Regions from separate parts of the Microbacterium sp. PI-1 genome, predicted to be linked through region 3. Evidence: predicted binding sites of a transcription regulator. Region 3 holds the regulator's gene; each other region holds the start of a gene.

Region 1 (5,789 bases), on a different contig from region 3:
ACATCATGCCCACGACGGGCTGCAGCTGGATGCCGGGCGCCGTGTAGTAGATGTTGTTCGCCTGGTACCAGACCGACCACCACGCCTGGTCGACGAGAGCCTTGTTGAGCTCCTTGACGGCGTCGGTCTGCGCGTCGCCGCGCTCGGTCTGCACCTTCTCGACGAGAGGAGCGATGACCTCGTTCTCCGCATAGTCAGGCGCGGGGTTGAACCACTGCACGCTGGTCACCTGGCGGGCGACGGTGGCGACATCATTGCCGTCCATCGCGAGGAACGAGATGAACATCGGGTAGTTCGGCGCGTTCAACTGGTAGTCGGGCATCTGCATGTTGTCCCACGTGACCTTCACGCCGAGCTCGTTGAGCGCCTGCTCGGCCGAGGGCTTCCACATCTCGAAGATGGGCGACATCGGCATCGAGATCTCGAAGCCGTCGGGGTAGCCGGCGTCCGCCAGCAATTGCTTGGCCTTGTCCATGTTGTAGGCGTAGGTGTCGTTGAGCGACGGATCGTTGATGGGGCCGCCGTCGGGGAACACCTGGTTGGTGGCGACGCCCGCTCCGCTGCCGACCGCGGCGAGGACCGCCGCTCCGTCGAAGGCGTAGTTCAGCGCCTGCCGCACCTCGAGCTTGCCGAGCGGCTCGCTCTTCACGCCTGTGTGGTCGGTGATGACGAGGCCCGCCCATCCGGACACGCGTTCGGCGGTGTTCCACCCCTGCTGCTTCGCCTGCTCGAGGTTGGCGACGTCGCCGTACTGCACGTTGATCTGGCCGCTGAGCATGGCGTTGTGACGGGCGGTGGCATCGGTGATCGGGAAGATCGCGAGCTCGGAGAAGGGATACGCGTCGGCGTCCCAGTGGTCGGCGGTCTTGGTGAAGTGGTACTCGGCACCGGCGACGCTCGTCGTGCTGTCGAGGACGTAGGGGCCGGAGCCGATGGGCTCGCTGCCCAGCGTGCCCGCTTCGATGGCGGCCGGGGAGGCGACGTAGCTGCGTCCGAGACCCATGAAGTAGAGGATCGTGTCGTCGCGCTGCGTGAGGGCGATGCGGACGGTGTCGTCGTCGACCTTCTCGAAGGAGGCGACGTTGACGTAGGCCTCACCCGAGCGCGCACCCGCCTTGAGGTACTCGAGGCTCGTGATCACGGCGTCGACATCGACCGGGGTGCCGTCGCTGAACACGGCGTCGGTGCGGATGTCGAGGTCGATGCTGAGGTCGTCGTCGGCGACGGTCCACTCGGTGGCGAGTGAGGGGATCGGTTCGCCGTCGGCGTCGAGGGCGATCAGAGCGTCGTAGACGGCGGAGAGATACGGGCCGTCGAAGCCGATGTCGGCGAGCGAGGGATCCCACGACGTGACGTCGAGGAAGTTCCCGATATTGAGGGCGTCGGGGCTGTCGACCCCGCTGCCGTCGGACGGCGAGGGCGAGGCGCCGCCGCTGCAGCTGGTGAGAGCGAGCGTCACGGCGACAGCCGCGGCGAGCGCGAGGGGCATTCGTTTCATGATTCCTTCTCTCGGGTGCAGGGGGTGGTGAAGAAGGGTCGAGGTGCCGCTGATCGGAAGCCGGGTCCGACGTCACTTCGATGTGTCGTGCTGGTTAGTCTACATGCGTGGAAAAAGAGCGCAAGGGCGATTCTCCCCCGCGGTGTGCCGGACCATGCCCGGGGGCGCACCGGGCTTGACCGAGCGCGCAGGCATGAGCGCGCAGGCATGAGCGCGCGGGCATGAGCAGACCAGCACGTCCCGAGCCGCACACGCAGGCAGCGGCATCAGGCGTCGATGTCAGGCGGCGATGTCGAAGCGCGCTCGACCGCCGAGGCGCGGGCTGCGCGCAGGGTCGACCGAGGCGGGAGGGATGAACCACACCCGCCCCACCGGACCGACCCCATCGATACGGATCTCCCACCCGTTGTCATGCACTCGGTGGTGGCAGGTCTCGCACAGCAGCACGCCGTTCGACAGATCCGTCGGCCCGCGGTCACGACTCCACCACCGGATGTGATGCGCCTTCGTCATCTCCGGCGGCAACCCGCACATCGCGCAGCCCCCATCGCGCTCCACCAGCGCCAACCGTTGCGATCGCGTGAACAGGCGCTTCTCGCGCCCCCAGTCGAGCACTTCACTCGCGGCGCCGAGCACGCACGGAATCACACCCCCGCCGGCGGCCATCCGTCGCGCGGCTCCGATACTGATCGGCTGCTCGACCCCGTCGATCTCCGCGGAGCCGGTGCCGGCCTCGAGATCATCGAGGCTCATTCTCACCACGATCGTCGCCCCTGCCAGCGGCACCCTCGCTTCGCACCCGAGCACGTGGGCGGCGAACACAGAGAGCGCATCAGCCTGCAGCATCGGCACGGTGCGACGGTCGGCGTCAGGCGCGTCGGGAGCGGCCGCATCCTTCCGGGCGGCGAACGCGGCCGTCACGTAGCCGCGGATCGCGGTCATGACAGGGGCAGCCGTCTCGGCATCGAGGACCGCGTTCAGATGCACCATCCCCTCACGCTCGTGGATGGTGAGGGATCGACGGGACCGCTGCTCCTCGAGTCGCGGCTCCACCCCATCCGGGTCCAGCCACGCCTCCGCTCGCACCACCAGCTTCCGCACATCGTCCAGCGCGAGTCCGAACGCTTTCTCCACCAGCACACGCTCTGCCTCGGCGACGCGCGTCAGGCCCACTGCGACGCGACATCGATCGAGCAATGAAATGATCACCGCCGCCGACTGAGCGCTCAGCGTTCCCGCGCCGAGCGCCTCCCGCACGACCGGGTATCTCGCCGGCAGCGGCGCCCCCAGGAGGTCTGCACGCGGGGCAACGGCCTCTCCCACCTTCACGAGCCGGGTCGCATCACCGCGTGACACACCCACAGTCGCCGCGATCAACGTCGCCGGATTGCGGAACCCCTGCTGCTTCGCGAGACTCTCGGCACCGAGTTCGGGGCGGGACTCGCGAGAGATGCACGCGGCCACCTCGACGTGCACGGCATCCAGCCGGCGCTGGAGCACCCCGAGCGACGCGCTGACCGCGATGAGCTGCTCCCGTGACAGCTCACCCGAGTCGTCGGCATCAGCCCACGCCGCATCGAGACGGGACATCGCCTCATGCAACACGGCCAACTTCGACATACCCAGATTCTATCGAAGAATCGCCTGACTTTCGTAGATTTGTTCGAATGAATGCCAGCATTTCGCAGACCACCCAGGGGTCCTTCAGGCAATCCCAGAGCCACCCCCGCCCCGTCACGGAAGGTGCGCGGCGAAGCCGGATCCTCAGTCGTCGCGAAGGGCTCTCTTCACCCGGAGCAATTCGGCCGCCGATTCAATCTCCGCTTCGCGCGGGCCTCGCATACCGGACCCGCTGGTCGGTGTGAGGATGAAGGAGAGCAATCCTCCGCGCACGGTGATGTCGAGCCGCCCATACGACACGCTCGTCTCGTTGCGCCGTGATACCGAAACGATGTCGCGAAGAACGTAATCCTGCCTCTCGACTGAATGGCGCGGCCTTGCCAGCCCTGCGTGGATGCACACCGTCAGGCGGTCCGGGTGAACCAGCAACCATCCGGCGCTCACACGATCCGCGGGGGTGCCATCCACGTCGAGATCGGCCCGCGAAAACGCGAAGCCAGCCAATGCTCCGGCACCCTGCACGTCGCGCGCGGCGGCTCGAACGAGCCACCGCCACCGAAGCGCGTTCCATCCCGCGGCAGCGATCAAAGCGAGTCCGGCGGCGGCGAACAGCATCACACTGCCGATCGATGCCCCTTGCAGCGCCGGGAGCACGAGAACGACGACGCCGAGGAGAACCGCACCGCACATCGAGATGTTGCGTCCGAGCGTCGTCAACGGCCCGTCGGGGGCGAGGCGAAGAAGCTCCACTCGAGAGAAGCTTCCCTCTTCGCTAGGCGACCCGTTGCGCGTCATCACCTCAGCCCACCCGCACGTCGGACACACCAAGCACCGTCATTCGCAGCTCCGCTCGTCCAGCGGTCGCCTCGGCTTCGAGGGGACTGCATCGGTCAAGCCACCGTTCTCCTCGGCAGCCCGGCGTCTCGCATGAGCGCGTCTGTCGAGAATCAGATACCAGCCGACGAAGAAGACCACCAGAAAGAGGAATCCGCCGAAGACCAGGGCCATGAGCAGCGTGGGCTCCGGGCTCATCTCATCTCCACTCCCCCGACATCCACGGCGGATCTCGGCGCGCCTCATGTTCCCACACCGGCAGCGTCCAGCCCCCAGAACCTCCGCCCCCTCACCACGCCCCGTCGGCGCGCACCTCCCGGTCGACCCAGCAGTCGGCGAGCGCAGTCCGCACCTCGGCTCCGTGGTCTCGCGCGAGGGCGAGCGCCGCATGGTTCTGCTCGAGTTGCGCGAGGCGCGAGGCACCGAACAGCACGTTCGCGGTGGCGGGGTTCGACAGGCAGAAGGCGACGCCGAGCGCGGCCGGCGTGACCCCGAACTCTCCCGCGACCCGCGCGACCTCGGGGTACACGGCGGCGATCTGCTCCCGGATGCCTCCCACGTCGGCACCGATCTTCCGCTCTGGCATGCGTCCGGTGGCGAGGATTCCGCCCTCGAACACGTCCGACGCCTGGAGCGCGAGAGTCCCCTCGGCGAACAACGGACCATAGGCGTCCCCCTCCGCCATCGATCGGCGAGCGATCCCGTACTTCAGCTGCGCGAACACCGGGCCGGCCTTGCCCCGCTCCGCGGCGACGGCGAGCGCCTCCCGCGTGTGCTCGATCCGCCAGTTGTTGATGCCCCAGGAACCCACGAGCCCCTCGGCGATCAGCTCGTTCACGTCGGCGACGAGGTGCGGTAGGTCCGGAGCGTCGAGGTAGTCGCCCACGACGAGGGTGTCGAACCGGTCGAGGCCCGCTCGCTCCAGGGACTCGACAAGTTGCGCGCGGAAGCCCTGGTTCGGCCAGTCCCACAGCCAGAGCTTGCCGCACAGCACGATGTCATCGCGGTCGACGCCGCTCGCTCTCAGCGCCTGCCCGAAGAGGATGTCGGTCTTCGAGTTCTCGGAGTGCGGACCCATGTTGTAGTACGCGACGTCGAAGAAGCCGGCGTCCAGCTCGACCGCCCGGCGGATCAGCGCCACCGCGTCGTCGGGCGCCATCCGATCCCAGGTGTTCCAGGATCCGAGCGCCAGCGGGGGCACCGGGGCGCTCCGGGAATCCAGCGGCTTCCAGGGATATGTCGTTTCGGGCATGAAGGCTCCTTCGCCGTCTCGAGACACGGGGTTGTGTTTTTCTATGTTTGTAGAATATAACGGAGACATCCCGTCAGAACCGCCGTCAGTGAGGACGAACATGACCGTATCCCCCCGCCGCATCCTGGTCACCGGCGGCGCGTCCGGCCTCGGCCGCGGCATTGCCACCGCATTCCGCGACCGTGGAGACGAGGTCTTCATCGGCGATGTGAACGCGGAAGCCGCCACGGCAGTCGCCGCCGAGATCGGCGCCACCGCACTCACCCTCGACATCGGAGACGAGTCCTCCGTGCGCGCCGCAGCCGAACGACTCACTGCCGACGGCGGCATCGATGTCCTGGTCAACAACGCCGGCATCGTCGCCGGCGGCGGCACCCTGCAGGACGTCCCGGTCGACGTCGTCGACGCGGCCCTGCGGGTCAACGTGCGCGGAACCTTCCTCATGCTCCGCATCTTCGGCGCGCTGCTCGCCGACGCAGGACGCGGCGCGATCGTCAACATCTCGTCCATCGGCGCACGGCAGCCCACCCCCGGACTGGGGCACTACGAGGCGACGAAGGCCGCGGTCGACGCTTTCACCCGCAC
Region 2 (5,789 bases), on a different contig from region 3:
AGAACACAGCGCTGCTGGATGATGCGTCCGACACCGGAGAGGTCCCCGAGCTCCCCGGCCTGGACGGATTCGGGACCGCGGGCCCGGGGGATCGTGGTCCCCAGGCTCCCGTCACCCCGTACGTCCTGCCGTCGCCGGGACTGCTGGTCGAAGGGCCGCCGCCCGTGATGCGCTCCGAGGCGACCGACAAGGTGATCGAGCAGATCACGAGCGTGCTGTCGCAGTTCAAGGTCGACGCGAAGGTCACCGGATTCTCGCGCGGCCCGACGGTCACGCAGTACGAGGTCGAGGTCGGGCACGGCGTCAAGGTCGAGAAGATCCTGCAGCTGAGCAACAACTTCGCCTATGCGGTCGCCTCGAACGACGTCCGCATCCTCTCGCCGATCCCGGGCAAGAGCGCGATCGGGATCGAGATCCCGAACGCCGACAAGGAGATGGTCGCGCTCGGCGACGTTCTGCGCTCGCCCGCCGCGCAGAAGAGCACGCACCCGATGACGATCGGCGTCGGCAAGGACGTCGGCGGCAACATCGTGATCGCGAATCTCGCCAAGATGCCGCACCTCTTGGTCGCCGGCTCGACCGGCTCCGGTAAGTCCAGCTTCGTGAACTCCATGATCACCAGTCTGCTCATGCGGGCGCGTCCCGCCGACGTGCGCATGGTCCTGATCGACCCGAAGCGTGTGGAGCTCACCAGCTATGCCGGCGTTCCGCATCTGATCACGCCCATCATCACGAACCCGAAGAAGGCGGCCGAAGCGCTGCAGTGGGTCGTGAAGGAGATGGACATGCGGTACGACGACCTCGCGTCGTTCGGCTTCCGCCACATCGATGACTTCAACCGTGCCGTCAGGGCCGGTGAGGTCGAGCTGCCGGTGGGCAGTGAACGCGTTCTCAAGCCGTACCCGTACCTCCTGGTTGTGGTGGATGAGCTCGCAGACCTCATGATGGTCGCCCCGCGCGACGTGGAGGACTCGATCGTCCGCATCACTCAGCTCGCGCGCGCTTCCGGTATCCACCTCGTCCTCGCGACCCAGCGTCCGAGCGTCGACGTCGTCACCGGTCTGATCAAGGCCAACGTGCCGTCGCGTCTCGCGTTCGCGGTCACCAGCGTCACCGACAGCCGGGTCATCCTCGACAGCCCGGGAGCCGACAAACTCATCGGTCAGGGTGACGCGCTGTTCTCGCCGATGGGTTCTTCCAAGCCGTTCCGACTGCAGGGCGCGTGGGTCGACGAGAAGGAGATCGACGCCGTCGTCAAGCACGTCACCCGCCAAGCGCGCCCGGACTATCGTGCCGACGTGCAGGAGGCGATGGAGCCGACCAAGAAGAAAGAGGTCGACGAGGACATCGGCGACGATCTGGAGCTGTTGCTCGCCGCGGCCGAGCTCATCGTTTCGTCGCAGTTCGGGTCGACGTCGATGCTCCAGCGCAAGTTGCGTGTCGGTTTCGCGAAGGCCGGTCGCCTGATGGACCTGCTGGAATCCCGCGAGATCGTCGGGCCTTCGGAGGGTTCGAAGGCGCGGGACGTGCTGGTCACGGCTGAGCAGCTGCCGCAGGTGATGGCGAAGCTGCGCGGCGAGGACGTTCCTGCCGCCTCCGCCGCGCCGACGGCACCTGCCGCCCCGCCGGTCCCACCGATGCCTCCGGCCCATGATCCGATCGCGGCCCAGTACGAGGGTCTTCCCGAGGTGGAGGCCGAGGGCGACGAAGACGCCTGGGGCCTGACGGGGCGTGACTGATGGCCATCCCGCGGCAGCTGCCCAATGCCATCACGGTCGCGCGGATCCCGCTCGCCGTCGTGTTCTTCGTCCTGCTGCTGCTCGGAGGAACCTACGGCCTGGCTGAGCCCGGACTGCGCTGGGCCGCTGCGATCATCTTCATCGTCGGCATCTCCACCGACTGGGTCGACGGCTACCTCGCTCGCAAGTACGACATCGTCAGCGATTTCGGGAAGCTCTGGGACCCGATCGCCGACAAGCTCCTCACCGGGGCGGGATTCATCGGTCTCGCGATCCTCGACGAGGTCAGCTGGTGGATCGTCGCGATCATTCTCGTGCGCGAGTGGGGGATCACCATCCATCGCCTGATGGTCGCGAGCGAGCATGTGGTCGCGGCCGCGTGGATGGGCAAGATCAAGACGGCGTTCCAGGGTGTGGCCCTGGGATGGGCGTTGCTTCCCCTGCACGTCCTCATCGGTCTCGAAGCATGGACACTGGTGACGTTCATCCTGATGATCATCGTCTTGCTGCTGACCGTGGCGAGTGGGATCGACTACATCGTGGCGCAGGTGCGCGGATCGCGGCAGAAGAGGGCATGAGCGAGACGAGCGCCGCCGCCGTTCTGTCGGCGCTCGACGAACGCGGGTGGACACTGGGAGTGGCGGAGTCCCTCACCGGCGGGGCGCTGTGCGCAGAGGTCGTCTCCGTCCCCGGAGCCTCCGCCGTTCTCCTCGGCGGTGTCGTGGCCTATGCGACCTCCGTGAAGGCGACGGTGCTCGGCGTCGACGCCGAGCTTCTCGCCCGGCGCGGTCCGGTGCACCCCCAGGTCGCGCTGGAGATGGCCGGGGGTGTGCGGCGAGTGGTGAGCGTAGACGATCGGCCCGCGGATGTCGGCGTGTCCACCACCGGCATCGCGGGACCGGATTCGCCGGACGGACAGCCCGTCGGTACCGTGCACATCGGTATCGTGACGCCGAACGGAGCGCAGGCGAGAGAATTCCGCTTCCGCGGCGACCGGGATTCGATCCGGGCGCAGACGGTGGCTGCGGCGCTCGAAGCACTGCTCGACCTGGTCGCGGAATAGTGTCCGGCCCGGTCGGGTTATCAATGATGTGCTCACATTCAAACCACAGAGTGCAGGGGTAGATTTCGTGCAGGCCAGGCGTACTAGACTGGCTGTCCTATCGGGGGAGACCCCGAACGATCACACGGGGAGGAGGTTCCGATGATTCTTGTACGACAGGAAATCGGCGATGTGCTGAGGGACTTCCGCCTGCAGAAGGGGCGCACGCTCCGGCAGGTTGCAAGCAAGGCGTCGGTTGCGCTCGGCTACCTCAGTGAGGTTGAGCGTGGGCAGAAGGAAGCCTCGAGCGAGATCCTCGCATCCGTCGCCGATGCTCTCGATGTGCCCATCTCGACGATCATGCGCGAGGTCGGAGACCGCATCTCGGTTCTCGAGGGTATCCAGGTCTTCCCGGATGTCGTTCCGGACGACCTCGTGGCGTCGATCGAGCCTCAGCTCTCGTTGCACTGAGCAGGGTGCTGGAGTGACGATGCGTCGTAGCGAGTTTCTGCGCGCGGTCGACACCGAATTCCAGGCGCGAGCATCGTCATTGGTGAACGATCTTGGACTCTCGGCTCTTCGTGGTCGCACGGCGCTCGAGGCGTTGGCCGACGGGACGCCGCCCCGTGAGATCTGGCTCGCACTGTGCGTGGAGATGGACGTCCCGGAGAACCGGCGTCACGGTGTCGGCCGTCTGGAGCCGCGCGGGCACTGATTCCGTCGGAGATGTCCGCGGGTTACGGCACACGGTGTGCGATCGGCGGCGTGTCGTCGAATATTCGTTCGAAGAGAGCGTAGTCTTCTGCACAGGTGGTTCAGAGCTGTGATTGTCCACCGAACGTGAGTTTGCCGAGACGATGTCGGTGGCCCCTCGTACGGTGGAGAACAAGCCGAAGAGCCATACGCCTTGTCGGAGAGTCACTCCCAACCGGGAGGGCCGCGACAGCCTACAGGCGGCACCACGCGCGCAGAAGGAGCACATCATGCCATCACCCGCAGACCGCGAGAAGTCCCTCGAGACCGCCCTCGCCCAGATCGACCGTCAGTTCGGAAAGGGCTCGGTCATGCGGCTGGGCAGTGATGAGCGCGCCCCCGTTGCGGTCATCCCGACCGGCTCCATCGCGCTCGACGTCGCCCTCGGCGTCGGCGGACTCCCGCGTGGTCGAATCGTCGAGATCTACGGACCGGAGTCCTCGGGTAAGACCACGCTGACGCTGCATGCGATCGCGAACGCACAGCGCGCCGGCGGTATCGCGGCCTTCATCGACGCGGAGCACGCTCTCGACCCCGACTACGCAGCGAAGCTCGGTGTCGACATCGACGCGCTCCTGGTGTCGCAGCCCGACACCGGTGAGCAGGCGCTCGAGATCGCCGACATGCTCGTTCGATCCGGGGCGATCGACCTGATCGTCATCGACTCCGTCGCCGCGCTCGTGCCGCGCGCCGAGATCGAGGGAGAGATGGGTGACTCGCATGTGGGGCTGCAGGCTCGACTCATGTCGCAGGCGCTTCGCAAGCTGACCGGTGGCCTGAACCAGACGAACACCACGATGATCTTCATCAACCAGCTCCGCGAGAAGATCGGTGTCTTCTTCGGCTCGCCCGAGACCACGGCCGGTGGTAAGGCATTGAAGTTCTACGCGTCCGTCCGGATGGACATCCGTCGTATCGAGACGTTGAAGGACGGGACCGACGCTGTCGGTAACCGCACCAGGGTCAAGGTCGTGAAGAACAAGATGGCTCCGCCTTTCAAGCAGGCGGAGTTCGACATCCTCTACGGCGTCGGCATCTCACGCGAAGGCAGCCTGATCGATTTCGGCGTCGAGCATGCCATCGTCAAGAAGTCGGGCTCGTGGTACACCTACGACGGCGACCAGCTCGGGCAGGGCAAGGAGAACGCCCGTACGTTCCTGCTGAACAACCCCGATATCGCTCTCGCGATCGAGACGCAGATCAAGCAGAAGCTCGGTATCGGTGCGCAGCTCGTCGCTCCTGACGCCGCTGACGAGCTCGCCGAGCGTCGTCCGGCCTGATGAATGACACACGTGGGGGCGATTCCGAGCGGATCGCCCCCATCATTCCTCTCTTCGGCGGTGCTCGCCCTCAGGGGGACCCCGGCCGGAGCGCTGTGGCAGGAAGCGACGTCGTCTCGGAAGCCGAGCCCGGTCACACGAACGACGCCGGAGCGTGGCGATCGACGTGGGACACTCCGCCTCGCGGATCCGCGCTCGGTACGACGTCCGATGCGCGCACGCCCAGTGACCGCCATCCCGCCCGAGGAGCATCTGCGAGACCGGGAGCCGGGCGAGCAGGCGAGGCGAGCTCCGGCCCCCGTCTCCATGCGCTCGACACATCCAACGAGGTGTCGGGTGGCGACGAGGTTGATCCGGACGAGGCCCGTACCGCGGCCGAGGAGTCGCTCGTACGGAAGCTGCGATCCCGCTCGCTGTCGGTTTCCGAAGCGCGTCAGATGTTGCGGGGACACGAGCTCGACAGCGCCTCGATCGACGAGGTGATCGAAGACTTCGGACGCAGAGGCTACCTCGACGATGCCGCTCTCGCCGAGGTTCTGGTGACGTCGGGAGTAGAGCGGAAGGGGCAGGGGCGCGTCGCACTCTCCCGGGCGCTGGCCCAGCGGGGCATCCCGCGCGAGGTTATCGACGTCGCGCTCGATGAGCTACCCGACGATGACGACGAACGCGCTCTCGAGTTCGCTCGGAGCAAGGCTCGTTCGCTCGCCCGGTTGGACCACGACACGGCGCTTCGGCGTCTGATGGGGCAGCTCTCGCGTCGCGGCTACAACGGATCGACAGCGATGAAGGCGGCGAAGACGGCATTGCAGGAGGCGACGTTCGGCAGGGCGACCTCGGGCGTCCGATTCGTCGACTCGGACTGAGATCCCGACGCGGCACACGCGTGGAATCGGCTCGTACAATGGGTTGATCATGACTATTCCGCGCAGTGAACCGACGATCATCAGTGCGTCGTCGGCGGCCGTCGACGACGAC
Region 3 (5,789 bases):
CCGGATCGGCCGTCGCCGTGAGCTCAAGAAGGCCGTCGAGGCGTTCTGGGCGGGCCGCATCGACGAGGAGGAGCTCGAGCGGACCACCCGTGAGCTGCGCGCATCGACGCGCGAGCGCCTCGCCGAGTTGGGGCTTGGACGCAAGGACTCCGCGATCCCCGAGTCCTTCTCGTACTACGACCAGGTGCTCGATGCCGCCGTGACCGTCGGGGCCATCCCGACACGCTTCGAGGACCTCCGCGGTGCCGATGGCACGGTGGGACTCCCCGCCTACTTCACGATCGCCCGCGGGGAGGGCGAGCGTGCGCCGCTCGAGATGACCAAGTGGTTCGACTCCAACTATCACTACCTGGTGCCGGAGATCGGCCCGGAGACGGTGTTCTCGCTCTCCAGCGACCGCCTCGTCCGGCAGGTCTCCGAGGCTGCCGAGGCGGGACTGGTCACGCGACCGGTCATCGTGGGCCCCGTCACCCTCCTCGCGCTGGCGAAAGCCTCGGATGACGCCCCGCAGGGCTTCGACCCGCTCTCGCGCCTCGATGACCTGCTCCCGGTCTACGTGGAGCTGCTCGCGCGACTTCGCGCCGCGGGAGCCGAGTGGGTGCAGCTCGACGAGCCGGCGCTCGTGAGCGAGTCGCTCCCTGCATCCGTCGCTCAGCTGTCGGATGCTGTCGCCCGAGCGCTGGACGTGCTCGGACGCGCACCGGAACGCCCCGCCATCCTCGTCGCCGCCCCGTACGCCGACCTCGGTGAGGTCTTCCCGGTGCTCGCGGCCGCGCCGATCGAGGCGATCGCTGTGGACCTCGTGCGCGGCGGCGTGCCCGCCCCGGCTGCAGGGCTCGAGGGCAAGACCCTCGTCGGCGGGGTGGTCGACGGGCACAACATCTGGCGCGGCGACCTCGCGCACGCGTTCGACCGGCTCGAGGCTCTCCGTGCGCTCGGCGCGGCCGTGTCCGCGTCGACGTCGACGTCGCTGCTGCATGTGCCCCACGACGTGACTGACGAGTCCCGGCTCGACGAGCGCCTGGTCTCGTGGTTGGCGTTCGCCGACCAGAAGGTCCAGCAGGTCGGTGTGCTGGCCCGGGGGCTCAGCGTCGGCCGCGCGTCGATCGCCGCCGAGCTCGACGCGTCGTCCGCCGCGCTGGCGGATCGTCTCGCTGCACCAGGCGTTCGTGACGGTGCCGTCCGCGATCGTGCGCTCAGCACGGCCGACTTCTCCCGCGTCGGGTACGAGGAGCGTGAGACCGCGCAGGAGGCGCTCGGCCTGCCCGTGCTGCCGTTGACGACGATCGGCTCCTTCCCGCAGACCGGCGACATCCGGCGTGCGCGCGCCCGGTTCACCCGTGGCGAGATCCCCGCCGAGGACTACGACGACTTCCTGCGTCGCGAAGTGGCCAGCGTCGTCTCTCTGCAGGAGGACCTCGGGCTCGATGTGCTGGTCCACGGGGAGCCCGAGCGCAACGACATGGTGCAGTACTTCGCCGAGAACCTCGATGGCTTCGCGGTGACCGAGCACGGCTGGGTCCAGTCGTACGGATCCCGGGCCACACGACCGTCGATCCTCTGGGGCGACGTCTCGCGACCGGCTCCGATCACCGTGGGATGGTCCGCCTACGCGCAGTCGTTGACGAGCAAGCACCTGAAGGGCATGCTCACGGGTCCCGTGACGATCCTCGCCTGGTCGTTCGTGCGTGACGACCAGCCGCTCGGTGAGACCGCGAACCAGGTCGCGCTGGCGCTGCGCGATGAGATCGCCGACCTGGAGGCTGCCGGCATCGCGATCATCCAGGTCGACGAGCCCGCGCTGCGTGAACTCCTGCCGCTGAAGAAGGCGGACCAGCCCGCGTACCTCCGCTGGTCCGTCGACTCATTCCGACTCGCGACCGGTGGTGCCGCTGCCGGTACCCAGGTGCACACGCACCTCTGTTACTCCGAGTTCGGTGTCGTGATCGATGCGATCCGGGCGCTCGATGCCGACGTGACCTCGATCGAGGCGGCGCGCAGTCGCATGGAGGTCGTCGCCGACATCGCCGAGGTCGGGTTCGACCACGGCATCGGTCCGGGCGTCTACGACATCCATTCGCCGCGCGTGCCGACGGTCGAGGAGGTCGAGTCGCTACTGCGTCGCGCGGTGGAGGAGATCCCGACACGTCAGCTCTGGGTGAACCCGGACTGCGGCCTGAAGACCCGCGGCTACGAGGAGACGACCGCCTCGCTGCGCAACATCGTCGAGGCGACGCGCCGGGTGCGTGAGGACGTGAGCGTCCGGGCATAGCTCACCCCGGGTCGACACCCCCGCGCCGGGTCGACACCCCCCCCGCAGCGTCGAGGCCCCCTCTCAGAAACGTATCTGGGAGGGGCCTCGACGGTCAGAAGGGGCCTCGACGGTCAGCGGAGCGCGTCAGACCGCCCGGAGCACGGCCACGACCTTGCCGAGCACGACGGCCTCATCACCGAGGATCGGCTCGAAAGACGAGTTGCGGGGCAGGAGCCAGGTGTGCCCGTCGCGACGGCGCAGGACCTTGACGGTGGCCTCCCCGTCGAGCATCGCGGCCACGATCTCGCCGTTCTCCGCATTGTTCTGGGAGCGGACGACCACCCAGTCGCCATCGCAGATCGCGGCGTCGATCATCGACTCGCCGGAGACCTTGAGCATGAACAGGTCGCCCTTGCCGACCAGCTGGCGTGGCAGGGGGAAGATCTCCTCCACCTGCTGGTCCGCCGTGATCGGCACACCCGCGGCGATGCGCCCGACCAGGGGTACGAGCGCGGCATCGCCCACGGGGGTCGCGACATCGGCAGGGTTCTCGCCGCTCGCACCGGGCAGATCGATCAGGACCTCCATCGCGCGCGTCTTCCCGGGGTCGCGGCGCAGGTAGCCGCTGAGCTCGAGCTGTCCGAGCTGGTGCGTCACGCTCGAGAGCGACTTGAGGCCGACGGCGTCACCGATCTCCCGCATGCTCGGCGGGTACCCGTGGTGGGCGATCGAATTCTGGATGACCTCGAGGATCGCCATCTGCTTCGGGCTCAGGCTCTTGCGACGGCGGGTCCGCGGTGCCTCCGACTCGGGGGCTGAGTACTCGCTCATGGTGCTCCTTAAGTGCGTGATCCGACGTCGCTCTTCGAATGTCGGAGGCCCGTGGTGTGGTGTTCTCATCGAAACCGTATCCGAGAAACAGTCCGATCTGGAAGATCTGTTCGAGCGTGTCGGGCGAATCGCGTTTCCGGTTTCGAAGAACACTTGACAGATGTTCGAACTCGAAGATATCTTCGGAACGTAGCTTCGCATTAACGGCTCCCGGCCGAGACGGGAATGCGAACGCTACGCCAACTTCCTCCGGGCCATCGCCCCGAGACAGGCTAAGGAGCACGACATGAGCAGCATCAGCGTCAGCACCGTAACGATCTTCCCGGCACCCGCACGCCCCCACACGCGACTGCGGCTGACGGCACGGGGTCGCGGTGTGCTGCTGGCTCTCGCCTCCGTGCCGCTGGCCATCGGAATCGCTTTCGCGGCGCTCAGCGGTGGCAGCGCCATCGCCTCCGGTGCCGATGCTCCCGCCGCGAGTGTCGAGACGCTGACGGTCCTGCCCGGGGACACCCTGTGGTCGATCGCCACCTCGGTCGCGCCGAACGCCGACCCGCGTGTCGTCATCGGAGAGATCAGCCGGATGAACGTGCTCCGTGGTGGCGAGCTCCAGATCGGTCAGGAGCTCGCGATCCCGGCGCAGTACGTGGACTGAGCCCTCACCGGGATGTGCGTCATCCGCCCGACCAGCGGCCTAGCATGGGAAGGGTGACGCTCTCCCTCCACGATCTGCCACTCCGTGACGACCTTCGCGGGCTGAAGCCGTACGGTGCCCCGCAGGCCCCTCTCCCGGTCGCTCTCAATGTCAACGAGAACACTCATCCGATCCCGGAGGCGGTCGCGAGTGACATCCTCGACGACATCGCGGTGGCGATCCGCGACGTGAACCGGTATCCGGACCGGGAGTTCACGACGCTTCGCGAGGCGTTCGCGGATTACCTCGGTCATGGGCTCACCGCCGACCAGATCTGGGCGGGCAACGGATCCAACGAGGTGCTGCAGCACATCCTGCAGGCGTTTGGAGGACCCGGGCGCACCGCCTTCGGGTTCGCGCCCACGTACTCGATGTATCCGCTCATCGCGCAGGGAACGGGGGCACGGTGGATTGCCGGCACCCGGGAGCCCGACTACTCGATCACGCCCGAGGATGCGGCCGCGCAGGTACGCGCCGCTGACCCCGATGTGGTCATCCTCTGCTCGCCGAACAATCCGACCGGGACGCCTCTCGGTCTCGATGTCGTCGAAGCCGTCTACGATGCTGCGCGCGGCGTCGTCATCGTCGACGAGGCGTACCAGGAGTTCGCTCCGCACGACGCGCTCTCCGCGCTCACGCTCCTCGAAGGGCGGCCTCGGCTCGCGATCTCCCGCACCATGAGCAAGGCATTCGCGTTCGCGGGCGCGCGGGTGGGCTATCTCGCGGCCGATCCTGCTTTCATCGACGCCCTCCGCCTGGTCCGACTGCCGTATCACCTCAGCGCGCTCACACAGGCCGCCGCCGTCGCTGCGCTGCGCAACGCCGATGTGATGCTCGGCATGGTCGAGGAGATCGTCGAGCAGCGCGACAGGATCACCGCGACCCTGGAGGCCCTCGGCTACACGCCGCACGAGACGTGGTCGAACTTCGTCCTGTTCGGAGGAGTCGCCGACCCGCGCGCGACCTGGCAGCAGCTTTACGACCGTGGTGTGCTGGTGCGTGACGTCGGCATCCCCGGGCACCTCCGGGTGAGCGCAGGAACCGAGTCCGAGACCACCGCATTCCTCGACGCCTTGGCCTCGATAGGATCGGCATCATGAGCAGCCCCGCACTGACCCCGCGCACCGCCAGCCGTGTGCGCAGCACGTCGGAGTCCACCGTCGAGCTCGAACTGAACCTCGACGGGACCGGTGCGAGCCGTATCGACACTTCGGTGCCGTTCTTCGACCACATGCTCACCGCCTTCGCGAAGCACTCGCTCACCGACCTGACGGTGCGGGCCTCGGGCGACACGGACATCGACGCGCACCACACCGTCGAAGACGTGTCGATCGTGCTCGGACAGGCGATCCTCGAAGCGCTCGGCGACAAGTCGGGCATCTCGCGGTACGGCGATGCGCTCGTGCCCCTCGATGAAGCCCTCGCGCAGGCGGTCGTCGACATCTCCGGGCGTCCGTACCTCGTGCACACCGGCGAGCCGGCCGGGTTCGAGCACCACCTGATCGGTGGACACTTCACCGGGTCTCTCGTGCGCCACTCATTCGAGGCCATCACCTTCAACGCCGCACTCACGGTGCACGTGCGCGTCCTCGGCGGGCGCGACCCGCACCACATCGCCGAGGCCGAGTACAAGGCCTTCGCACGCGCCTTCCGCCAGGCCAAGGCTCTTGACCCGCTGGTCGACGGCATCCCGTCGACCAAGGGTGCGCTGTGAGCAGCGCGCCCCGCGTCGCCGTCTTCGATTACGACTCCGGCAACGTCCACTCCGCGGTGAAGGCACTGGCCGAGGCCGGCGCGGATGCGGTGCTGACCCGCGACCGTCAGACGGCTCTCGAGGCCGACGGACTGCTCGTCCCCGGCGTCGGTGCGTTCCAGGCCGTCCGAGAGGCACTGCGCACCCACGGCGGCGACGAGATCATCGACCGGCGGTTGGCCGGGGGGCGGCCGGTGCTCGGGATCTGCGTCGGCATGCAGGTGCTGTTCGAGCACGGTGTCGAGCGCGGACACGAC

What was found. The regulator LexA, encoded in region 3, represses DNA repair genes until DNA is damaged. The targets are predictions, from matches to a motif close to TCGAACANNTGTTCGA.
Region 1: a site for LexA is predicted at 3,150-3,165, ahead of E0W80_RS18045 (HNH endonuclease signature motif containing protein). Genes of this name have one in related genera too.
Region 2: a site for LexA is predicted at 3,553-3,568, ahead of recA (recombinase RecA). Genes of this name have one in related genera too.

What each region holds. Positions count from the first base shown of each region.
Region 1 covers NZ_SJYZ01000037.1:324-6,112, reverse strand. The annotation lists gene E0W80_RS18050 (ABC transporter substrate-binding protein) at 1-1,498, opposite strand, end outside; gene E0W80_RS18045 (HNH endonuclease signature motif containing protein) at 1,778-3,118, opposite strand; gene E0W80_RS18040 (hypothetical protein) at 3,263-3,913, opposite strand; gene E0W80_RS18035 (hypothetical protein) at 3,953-4,150, opposite strand; gene E0W80_RS18030 (aldo/keto reductase) at 4,242-5,204, opposite strand; gene E0W80_RS18025 (SDR family NAD(P)-dependent oxidoreductase) at 5,305-5,789, shown strand, end outside.
Region 2 covers NZ_SJYZ01000001.1:54,964-60,752, forward strand. The annotation lists gene E0W80_RS00250 (DNA translocase FtsK) at 1-1,739, shown strand, start outside; gene pgsA (CDP-diacylglycerol--glycerol-3-phosphate 3-phosphatidyltransferase) at 1,739-2,317, shown strand; gene E0W80_RS00260 (CinA family protein) at 2,314-2,802, shown strand; gene E0W80_RS00265 (helix-turn-helix transcriptional regulator) at 2,944-3,252, shown strand; gene E0W80_RS00270 (DUF3046 domain-containing protein) at 3,272-3,496, shown strand; gene recA (recombinase RecA) at 3,765-4,814, shown strand; gene E0W80_RS00280 (regulatory protein RecX) at 4,910-5,677, shown strand; gene miaB (tRNA (N6-isopentenyl adenosine(37)-C2)-methylthiotransferase MiaB) at 5,727-5,789, shown strand, end outside.
Region 3 covers NZ_SJYZ01000012.1:33,698-39,486, reverse strand. The annotation lists gene metE (5-methyltetrahydropteroyltriglutamate--homocysteine S-methyltransferase) at 1-2,272, shown strand, start outside; gene lexA (transcriptional repressor LexA) at 2,399-3,085, opposite strand; gene E0W80_RS11505 (LysM peptidoglycan-binding domain-containing protein) at 3,372-3,740, shown strand; gene E0W80_RS11500 (histidinol-phosphate transaminase) at 3,794-4,879, shown strand; gene hisB (imidazoleglycerol-phosphate dehydratase HisB) at 4,876-5,493, shown strand; gene hisH (imidazole glycerol phosphate synthase subunit HisH) at 5,490-5,789, shown strand, end outside.